3 regions of the Pseudokineococcus sp. 5B2Z-1 genome follow, and region 2 is predicted to be linked to each of the others. Evidence: predicted binding sites of a transcription regulator. Region 2 holds the regulator's gene; each other region holds the start of a gene.
What was found. The regulator HrcA, encoded in region 2, represses chaperone genes, less so after heat shock. The targets are predictions, from matches to a motif close to GNTNGCACTCGGNNNNNCCGAGTGCNANC.

Region 1: a site for HrcA is predicted at 1,841-1,869, ahead of WDV85_RS02865 (FmdB family zinc ribbon protein). Genes of this name have one in related genera too.
Region 3: a site for HrcA is predicted at 1,604-1,632, ahead of groL (chaperonin GroEL). Genes of this name have one in related genera too.

The regions. Positions count from the first base shown of each region.
Region 1 is NZ_JBBHZG010000001.1:683,412-686,675, reverse strand. It holds gene mscL (large conductance mechanosensitive channel protein MscL) at 1-277, opposite strand, end outside; gene WDV85_RS02870 (SAF domain-containing protein) at 468-1,250, opposite strand; gene WDV85_RS02865 (FmdB family zinc ribbon protein) at 1,367-1,762, opposite strand; gene WDV85_RS02860 (penicillin acylase family protein) at 2,006-3,264, shown strand, end outside.
Region 2 is NZ_JBBHZG010000003.1:498,357-501,620, reverse strand. It holds gene WDV85_RS10825 (DUF3097 domain-containing protein) at 1-181, opposite strand, end outside; gene WDV85_RS10820 (TIGR03557 family F420-dependent LLM class oxidoreductase) at 361-1,383, shown strand; gene hrcA (heat-inducible transcriptional repressor HrcA) at 1,573-2,604, shown strand; gene dnaJ (molecular chaperone DnaJ) at 2,716-3,264, shown strand, end outside.
Region 3 is NZ_JBBHZG010000001.1:785,210-788,473, reverse strand. It holds gene WDV85_RS03275 (uracil-DNA glycosylase) at 1-317, opposite strand, end outside; gene WDV85_RS03270 (DUF3263 domain-containing protein) at 551-856, shown strand; gene WDV85_RS03265 (hypothetical protein) at 862-1,041, shown strand; gene WDV85_RS03260 (cold-shock protein) at 1,235-1,441, shown strand; gene groL (chaperonin GroEL) at 1,787-3,264, shown strand, end outside.

The DNA.
Region 1 (3,264 bases), on a different contig from region 2:
CGAGGAAGTACAGCACCGCCGCGACGATGAGGAAGTTGAGGACGGCGGCGATCGTCGTCCCGAAGACGACGGTGGTGGCGCCGTCGCCGGTCCGGCTCGGGATGTCCACGCCCAGCGTGCCGATGTCCTCCGCGTCGAAGATCGCCGCGATGAGGTTGCCGAAGACGTCCGTGCTGATGGCCGTCACGATGGCCGTGAAGGCGGCGCCGATGACGACCGCGATGGCCAGGTCGATGACGTTGCCGCGCAGGATGAAGTCCTTGAAGCCGCTGAGCACGTGCCCTCCTCGGTGGGGCGGGCCCGGCCCGCCGTCCTCGCCCGCCCGGCCGGCGCCGTCCGGGACCGCCCGCCGGGCGGCGGGCGCTGCGAACCTACGCACCCCGGGCAGGGCTCCGGGCGACGCCGGCGCACATCACGGCCGGGGTCGCGGGTGGGGCCCGCGAGCGGGGGCGGCGCGGACCGAGGGGTCACGGGTCGGGCAGCAGGGCGAGCTGCACGCCGCTCCCGGCGGCCACGGCCGCGGCCACGCCCCGGGCCTCGTCGCGGCCCAGCGCCAGGACGACGACACCGCCCGCCGGGTCCCCGCCGAGCGGGCCGAGCGCGCCGTCGCCGGCGCGCTCGGGCACCCGCAGCACGACGGCGCGCTCCGCGACGACGGCGGCACCGGGGGCGGTGGCTGCCGACGGGTCGGCGAGCAGGGGGTCGGCGGGGGCGGCGAGGAGGAGGACGACGTCACCGGGCGCGACGAGCTCGCTCGAGGCCGCCGGGAGCGGCAGGCCGACCGCCACGTCCCCGGCGCGGGCCCCGGCGAGCAGCCCCGGGCCGGCGAGGCGGGCGTCGGTGACGACCTCGCCCTCGCGGGCGGGCGAGGCGAGGCGGCGCCCGACGGCCGCGGCGGTCGACGCGGCGGCGCCGCGGGGCACGAGCCCGGGCGGGGCCGGGGCGGCGCGCAGGTCGGTCGCCCGCAGGACGTGGCCGGCGGGCGCGTCGGCCGTGAGGACGACGACCGTGCCGTCCTCCGCCGCCGGCGCCGGCCGCAGGGCCTGCACCGCGGTCCCCGCGGCGGTCGCGAGGAGGAGGGCCGCGACGGTGCGACGGCCCGACCACGGGGGCAGCCGGTCCCGCAGCGCACCCCGCAGCGAGCCCCCCGGGCGGCCCCCGCGCCGGCGCCGGGACCACCTCGACGGCGCCCCGGGCCGGCCACGGCCGGTGCGCGGGGCTCGCACGGCGTCGGAGCGGGAGGTGACCACGCCGGGACGCTAGGAGCGCCGTCGCCCCGGCGGCGGCGCCACCGGCGCCCTGTGGACGGGGATCCGTGCTGCCGGGGCTGTGCGCAGCGGGCGGCGCCGCCGCTCCGCCCGCGCGGTCAGGCGGCCGAGCCGCCGGAGGAGCTCGACCCGCCGGAGGAGCCCGACGTTCCCGAGCCGCCGGAGGAGCCCGAGCCGCCGGAGGAGCCCGCGGTCGCCGCGGTCGACGCGGTGGTCCCGGAGCCGCCGCCCTCGGACGTGCTGCCGCTGCTGCTCGAGCCGCTGCCGCTGGCCGCGCCACCCGACCCGCTGCCGCCGTTCGAGCCGCCGCCGGTCCCGGTGCGGGAGTCGTTGCGGTAGAAGCCGGACCCCTTGAAGACGATGCCCACCGTGCTGAAGACCTTGCGCAGGCGCCCCGAGCAGGTGGGGCACTCGGTGAGGCTGGGGTCGCTGAAGGACTGCTGCACCTCGAGCGGGGTGCCGCACTCGGTGCAGCGGTAGGCGTAGACGGGCACAGGGCCTCCACGGGGTCGCGCCGACGGGGCGGCGGTGGGCGGAGCTCGGAGCGGGCGGACCCGTGAGCCCGCCGGGCGGCTGGCACTCGGCCGCCGCGAGTGCCAAGGCTACTCGCCCGCGACGCGTGGGTGCTCCCGCCGACCGCTGCACCGGCCCGGCGGGCCCCGCCCGCGGGCGACCCGCCGCCGGGCGCGGCAGTCCGGGAGAGGGGGCCGGCGTGGGGCGGCGGCTACCCTCGCCGCGTGCCCCGACCACGATCCGCCGGCGTCGTCGCCCTCGCCGTGGTGCTCGTGGTGGCGCTCGTCGCGGTGACGGCCGTCGTCGTCCTGCTCCGCCGCCCGCTGCCCGACACCTCCGGCGAGGTGGCCGTCCCGGGCCTCGGCGCCCAGGTGCGCGTGCTGCGCGACGCGCGCGGCGTGCCCCAGGTCTACGCCGAGGACCCCGAGGACCTCTTCTTCGCGCAGGGGTACGTCCACGCGCAGGACCGCTTCTTCCAGATGGACTTCCGCCGCCACGTGACGGCGGGCCGCCTCGCCGAGCTCGTGGGGGACGCCCCGGGCGCCGTGGAGGCCGACGCCGTCGTCCGCACCATGGGCTGGCGGCGCGTCGCCGAGGCCGAGCTGCCGCTCCTGGCCCCGGAGACCCGCGCCTACCTCGAGGCCTACGCGGACGGCGTCAACGCCTACACGGGCGGGCGCTCGCCGAGCGAGCTCTCGGCCGCGTACACGGCGCTGGGCACGCGCGTGGACCTCGGGCCCGTCGAGGAGTGGACGCCCGTCGACTCCCTCGCCTGGCTCAAGGCCATGGCCTGGTCGCTGCGCGCCAACTACTCCGACGAGCTGGCGCGCGCCGCCGCGTACGGCGCCGTGGGGGACGTCGGCCTCGTCGAGCAGCTCTTCCCGCCGCCGTCGGCCTCGGTCGGCGAGCCCGTGGTGGGCGCGCCGGGCACCCTCGCGCCGGCGGCCGCCACGACGTCGGAGGCGCCCGCCGAGGACGACGAGGTGCTCGCCGGCGTCGTGGCCGCCCTCGCCGACCCCGCCGACCCCGTGGCGGGCGCCGACCGGGCGCTCGCCGCCGTGCCCGACCTCCTCGGCGACGGCTCCGGCGCCACCGGGGGCATCGGCTCGAACGCGTGGGCGGTCTCGGGCGAGCACACCGCCTCGGGCGAGCCGCTGCTCGCGAACGACCCCCACCTCGCCGCGAGCTTCCCCAGCACCTGGTCGCAGGTCGGGCTGCACTGCACCGTGGTGGACGCCGACTGCCCCTTCGACGTCAGCGGCTTCTCCTTCGCGGGGATGCCCGGCGTCGTCATCGGCCACACCGCCGACGTCGCGTGGGGGTTCACGAACACCGGCTCGGACGTCACCGACCTCTACCTCGAGCGCGTCCGGGACGGCGCCGCCCTCCGCGCGGGCGAGCAGGTGCCGCTCACCACGCGCACCGAGACCATCCGCGTGGCCGGCGGCGAGGACGTGGCCATCCAGGTGCGCAGCTCCGGCCA
Region 2 (3,264 bases):
CGCCGGCCTTCTCCACGCGGACCACGGCGCCCGTCCACCCCGTCTCGGCGTCCTCGACGACGAGGCCGCGCTCGGCCGCGAGCTCGGTGCTGCGCCCGCGGCGGGGGACCCGCCAGTCGCCGGACAGGACGTCGGAGCCGTACCGGTCGCCGGGGCGCGCGCCGGAGGTCGTGCTGCTCATGCGCACCGACGCTAGCCCGCGCGGGTGCGGCCGCAGCGGCGCCGCGCCCGCGTGCGCCACCCCGGCGGCGCTCCTAGCGTGGAGGCGCGAGCAGCCCCGCCGCCCTCCCCGCGACCTCGGGGGATCCGCACCGCGGGCGCCCACCGGACCAGCCCAGAGGACCACCGCGGAGGACCACCATGCAGATCGGCTACAAGCTCGCGACCGAGGCCTTCGACCCGAAGGAGATCGTCCGGCAGGCCGTGGAGGCCGAGAAGGCCGGCTTCGACTTCGTCGAGATGAGCGACCACTTCCACCCCTGGCTCGACACCCAGGGGCACAGCGGCTTCACGTGGGCGCTGCTCGCCAACATCGCGGCGAGGACGTCGACGCTGCGCCTGGCGACGGGCGTGACGTGCCCGAGCGTCCGCTACCACCCGGCCGTCATCGCCCAGGCCGCCGCCACGATGCAGATCATCTCGGACGGGCGCTTCACGCTCGGCGTCGGCGCCGGCGAGCGCCTCAACGAGCACGTCGTCGGGGGCCAGCACTTCCCCAGCGTGCGCGGCCGCCACGAGCGCTTCCGCGAGGCCCTGGAGATCATCCGCCTGCTCTGGCAGGGCGGGTACCGCTCCTACGAGGGCAAGCACCTGCAGCTGGAGGACGCCCGCGTCTTCGACCTGCCCGACGAGCTGCCCGCCGTCGCCGTCGCGGCCAGCGGCCCGGCGTCCGCGCGCATCGCCGCCGAGCTGGGCGACGGCCTGTTCGCCACGGAGCCGAAGGGCGACATGGTCGCCACGTGGAAGCGCCTCGGGGGCGAGGGGCCCGCCTACGCCGAGGTGCCGCTGGCCTGGGCGCCCGACGCCGAGAGCGCCGCGCAGGCGGTCTGGGAGAAGACGCGGTGGGCGCTGACGGGCTGGAAGGTCATGTCCGAGCTGCCGAACCCCGTCAACTTCGACGCCGCGACCCAGAGCGTCACCCTCGAGCAGATCCAGCAGCAGTTCGCCTGCGGGCCCGACGTCGCCCGCCACCTCGAGGTGGCCCAGCAGTTCGTCGACGCCGGCTTCGACCACGTCGTCACCATGAACGCGGGGCCGGACCCCGACGGCTTCATGGACTTCTTCCGGCGCGAGCTGGCCGAGCCGCTGCGCGCTCTCACGCCGAGCGAGGACGCGCAGGGCCCGGGGCTCGCCGACCGCGTGCTCGGCGCCGTCCGCGGCTGAGCCGGCCCCCGCGTCCTCCGCGACCCTCGCGGTCCGGCCCGGCGCGGCGCCTCCCGGGCGCCGTGCCGGGCCGCCCGCCGCGCGGGCGTAGGCTTGGCACTCACGACCGAGGAGTGCCAGGCGCGGGGCGAGCCGCGCCGGCCCGGCGGCGCGCAGCCGCGGCGGGCGGACGAGGGCGGAGGTGCACGGGTGAGCGACGAGCGGCGGCTGGCGGTCCTGCGGGCCATCGTCGAGGACTACGTCGCGACCCGGGAGCCGGTCGGCTCCAAGGTCCTCGTCGAGCGCCACAGCCTCGGGGTCTCGCCCGCCACCATCCGCAACGACATGGCCGTCCTCGAGGAGGAGGGCTACATCGCCCAGCCGCACACGAGCGCCGGCCGCGTCCCCACGGACAAGGGCTACCGCGCCTTCGTCGACCGGCTCTCCACGGTGAAGCCGCTGTCCCCGGCGGAGCGGCGGGCCATCTCGACCCTCCTGGACGACGCGACGGACCTCGACGACGTCCTCACGCGGACCGTGCGGGCGCTCGCCCAGCTCACGCGCCAGGTCGCCGTCGTCCAGTACCCGTCCCTCAGCCGGGCGACCGTCCGCCACGTGGAGCTGGTGCCGCTCGGCGGCCCGCGCCTGCTGCTCGTCCTCATCACCGACTCCGGGCGGGTCGAGCAGCGCACGGTCGAGGTCGGGCACGAGGTGCCCGAGACCCTCGTCGCCGAGATGCGCACGCGCCTCGGCGAGGCGTCCGCGGGCGCCCGGCTCTCCGACGTCGTCGCCCGCCTCCCGGCCCTGCCCGAGCGCTTCCGCCCGGAGGACCGCGACGTCGTGCGCGCTGTCCTGCGGGCGCTCGAGGACTCGCTGTCCGCCGAGCGCGAGGAGCGCGTCGTCCTCGCGGGCACGGCGAACCTCGCGCGCGCGGGCACCGACTTCCCCCAGTCCATCTCGCCGGTCCTCGAGGCCATCGAGGAGCAGGTCGTCCTCCTGCGGCTGCTCGGGGAGATGGCCGACGACGCCGCGGCGGCCGCGGGCGGCGTGTCCGTCCGCATCGGGCGCGAGCTCGAGCACGACCGGCTCCTCGACGCCTCGGTGGTGACGAGCGGCTACGGCTCGGGCGGCCAGGTGGTCGCCCACCTCGGCGTCCTCGGCCCCACGCGCATGGACTACCCGACGACCATGGCCGCCGTCCGGGCGGTGGCCCGCTACGTGTCCCGCATCATCGGCAGCTGACCCGGCGGGCGGGCGCCCGGTGGCCCCGCCCGCCCGTGCGTCCCCGGCCCGAGCGCCGGCGGCCGCCGTCCCGACCCACGGACCTGACCCCGACAGGAGCGAGCACCCCTGGTGAGCGACCACTACGAGGCCCTCGGCGTCCCGCGCGACGCCTCCACCGAGGACATCAAGAAGGCGTACCGGAAGCTGGCGCGCAAGCTGCACCCGGACGTCAACCCCGGCGAGGCCGACCGCTTCAAGGACGTGTCCGCGGCCTACGACGTGCTGTCCAACCCCGAGAAGCGCCGCGCCTACGACCGCGGCGAGAGCCTCGGCGGCTTCGGCGGCGGGGGAGCGGGCGGGGGCTTCGGCTTCAGCGACATCTTCGAGACCTTCTTCGGCGGCGCGGCCGGGGGCGGCGGTCGGGGCCCGGCCTCGCGGGCCCGCCGGGGCCAGGACGCGCTGGTGCGCGTCGAGGTCGACCTGCGCGACGCCGTCTTCGGCGCCGACCGCGAGCTCCAGGTCGACACGGCCGTCGTCTGCTCCACGTGCCAGGGGTCGTGCTGCCAGCCCGGCACCTCGCCGCGCACGTGCGAGGTCTGCGGCGGCCGCGGCCAGGTGCAGCGCCAGGTGCGCAGCTTCCTCGGCCAGGTCATGACGACCGCGCCGTGCCCGAACTGC
Region 3 (3,264 bases), on a different contig from region 2:
GTGGCCGCGGGCGGCAGGCCCGTGTCGGCGTCCCGCTCGGCGAGGAGGTTGCGCAGCGTCGGGGGCAGCGGGCGCACGTCCGGCTCCACTGAGAAGGAGAGGCCGACGGCGTGGCCCGGCGTGGGGTAGGGGTCCTGGCCGACGACGAGGACCCGCACGTCCTGCGGGGCCTGCGCGAGCGCGCGCAGCACCCGGTCGCCGCGGGGCAGGACCTCCCGGCCGGCCGCGACGTCGTCCGCCACGGCCTCGAGGGCCCGCACGAGGTCCGCCCGCGCCGGGGCCAGCGCCGGCCACCAGGCGGGGTGGACCACCGCCAGGTCGACGCCCGCCCGGCGTGCGGGGCCGACCACCTCGGGCGGCGGGGAGGCCGCGCCGTCGGTGCCTGCGGCGGTCCCCGGCTCGAGCACGCGGCCACGGTAGGGGCCGTCCGGGCGGTCCGCCGGACCGGCCCGTGACCGGCGCCCCCGGCGAACCACAGCGGTGTGGTTCGCGGCGTAGGGTGCGGGCTCGGCGCCGACGGACGACGCCGGCAGCGCGGGAGGAGACCGGAGTGGACGACGCAGCCACCGGCGCGAGCGCCGAGCAGCCCGCCGCCCCGCCCGCCGGAGGTCTCTCGGCGCGCGACGCGGAGATCCTCGCCTTCGAGCGCCAGTGGTGGCGCTACGCCGGCGCGAAGGAGCAGGCGGTCCGCGAGCTCTTCGACCTCTCGGCCACGCACTACTACCAGGTGCTCAACGCGCTGCTCGACTCCCCGGAGGCGCTCGCCCACGACCCGATGCTGGTCAAGCGGCTGCGCCGCATGCGCAGCCAGCGCCAGCGCTCGCGCACCGAGCGCCGGCTGGGCGCGCGGGGCTGACGGGCGTGGCCGTCTCCGGGCCGCCCCGCGACGAGCTCGACGAGCCGGCCGGCGAGCCCCGCCGCCAGGGAGCCCACCGGGCCCGCCCCGGCCCCTGGCGCCGCGCGGCCCCCGTGCTCGTCGTCGTGGTGCTGGCGGCGCTCGCCGCGCTCGCCGTCAGCGTGTGGTTCTCGCTCGGCGGGTAGGCGCCTCTCGACCCTCGCCACGGCCAGGGCCAGCCGCTACTCTCGGCGCCGGTCGAGCAGTTCGATGAGCACCGGTCCACCGCGCACCCGTACGGACGGCCCGCACGTCGGAACCATCGCGAGCCACGCGAGCGTGAGACCCGATGCCCTCCCCGGGCCTCGAACCCGCACACAGCGACACAGGAGTAGCACCATGGCTCAGGGCACCGTGAAGTGGTTCAACGCCGAGAAGGGGTACGGCTTCATCACCGTCGACGGCGGCGGCCCCGACGTCTTCGTGCACTGGTCGGCCATCCAGATGGACGGCTACCGCTCCCTCGAGGAGGGCCAGCAGGTCGAGTTCGAGGTCGGGCAGGGCCAGAAGGGCCCGCAGGCCGAGGCCGTCCGCCCCGCCTCCTGAGGCACCCCGCACCCCTCCGGCGCCCGAGCAGGGCCGCCGTCCGACGCCGTCGCCCCGCCGGGGCGGCGGCGTCGTCGCGTCCGGGGGTCCGGCGTGGTGCGCGGGCCCGGTCGTCCGCCCGCCGGCGTCGTCCGCCCGCCCCGGTCGTCCGCACGCCCGGTCGTTTGCACTCGAGGGGGGAGAGTGCTCATCATGGGGGCTGGCACTCTCGCACGAGAGTGACAACGGACCTCGGTCGTCAGGTGAGGGCCGTGGGCGCGGCGGGACGTGACCGGCGCGCACGCGACCCGTCCGTCGCGGGCACCGACCGGCCGCCCCACCCGTCACCGGGAGGAAACCCCCAGCATGGCCAAGATCATCTCGTTCGACGAGGACGCCCGTCGCGGTCTCGAGCGCGGCATGAACCAGCTCGCCGACGCCGTGAAGGTCACGCTCGGCCCCAAGGGCCGCAACGTGGTGCTCGAGAAGAAGTGGGGCGCCCCCACCATCACGAACGACGGCGTCTCCATCGCCAAGGAGATCGAGCTCGAGGACCCGTACGAGAAGATCGGGGCCGAGCTCGTCAAGGAGGTCGCCAAGAAGACGGACGACGTCGCGGGCGACGGCACCACCACCGCCACCGTCCTGGCCCAGGCCATGGTCCGCGAGGGCCTGCGCAACGTCGCCGCCGGCGCCAACCCGATGGCCCTGAAGAAGGGCATCGAGCGCGCCGTCGAGGCCGTCTCGCAGCAGCTCCTCTCCTCCGCCACCGAGGTCGAGACCCGCGAGCAGATCGCTGCCACCGCGGGCATCTCCGCCGGCGACGCGTCCATCGGCGAGCTCATCGCCGAGGCCATGGACAAGGTCGGCAAGGAGGGCGTGATCACGGTCGAGGAGAGCAACACCTTCGGCCTGGAGCTCGAGCTCACCGAGGGCATGCGCTTCGACAAGGGCTACATCTCGCCCTACTTCGTCACGGACTCCGAGCGCATGGAGGCCGTGCTCGAGGACCCGTACATCCTCTTCAACGAGGGCAAGATCTCCTCGATCAAGGACCTGCTCCCGCTGCTGGAGAAGGTCACGCAGTCGGGCAAGCCGCTCGTCATCATCTCCGAGGACGTCGACGGCGAGGCCCTGGCCACGCTGGTCGTCAACAAGATCCGCGGCATCTTCCGCTCCGCCGCCGTCAAGGCGCCGGGCTTCGGCGACCGCCGCAAGGCGATGCTGCAGGACATGGCCATCCTCACCGGCGGCCAGGTCATCTCCGAGACGGTGGGCCTCAAGCTCGAGAGCACCGGCCTCGAGCTCCTCGGCCAGGCGCGCAAGGTCACCATCACCAAGGACGAGACGACCATCGTCGAGGGTGCGGGCGACACCGACCAGATCCAGGGCCGGGTCAACGAGATCCGCGCCGAGATCGAGCGCAGCGACTCCGACTACGACCGCGAGAAGCTCCAGGAGCGCCTCGCGAAGCTCGCCGGCGGCGTCGCCGTCATCAAGGCGGGCGCGGCCACCGAGGTCGAGCTCAAGGAGCGCAAGCACCGCATCGAGGACGCCGTCCGCAACGCGAAGGCGGCCGTCGAGGAGGGCATCGTCGCCGGCGGCGGCGTCGCCCTCATCCAGGCGGGCAAGGGCGCGTTCGAGACCCTCTCGCTCACGGGCGACGAGGCGACCGGCGCGAACATCGTCAAGGTGGCCGTCGAGGCCCCGCTCAAGCAGATCGCGGTCAACGCCGGTCTCGAGGGCGGCGTCGTGGCGGAGAAGGTGCGCAACCTCGAGGTCGGCCACGGCCTCAACGCCGCCACCGGCGAGTACGTCGACATGCTCGCCACGGGCATCAACGA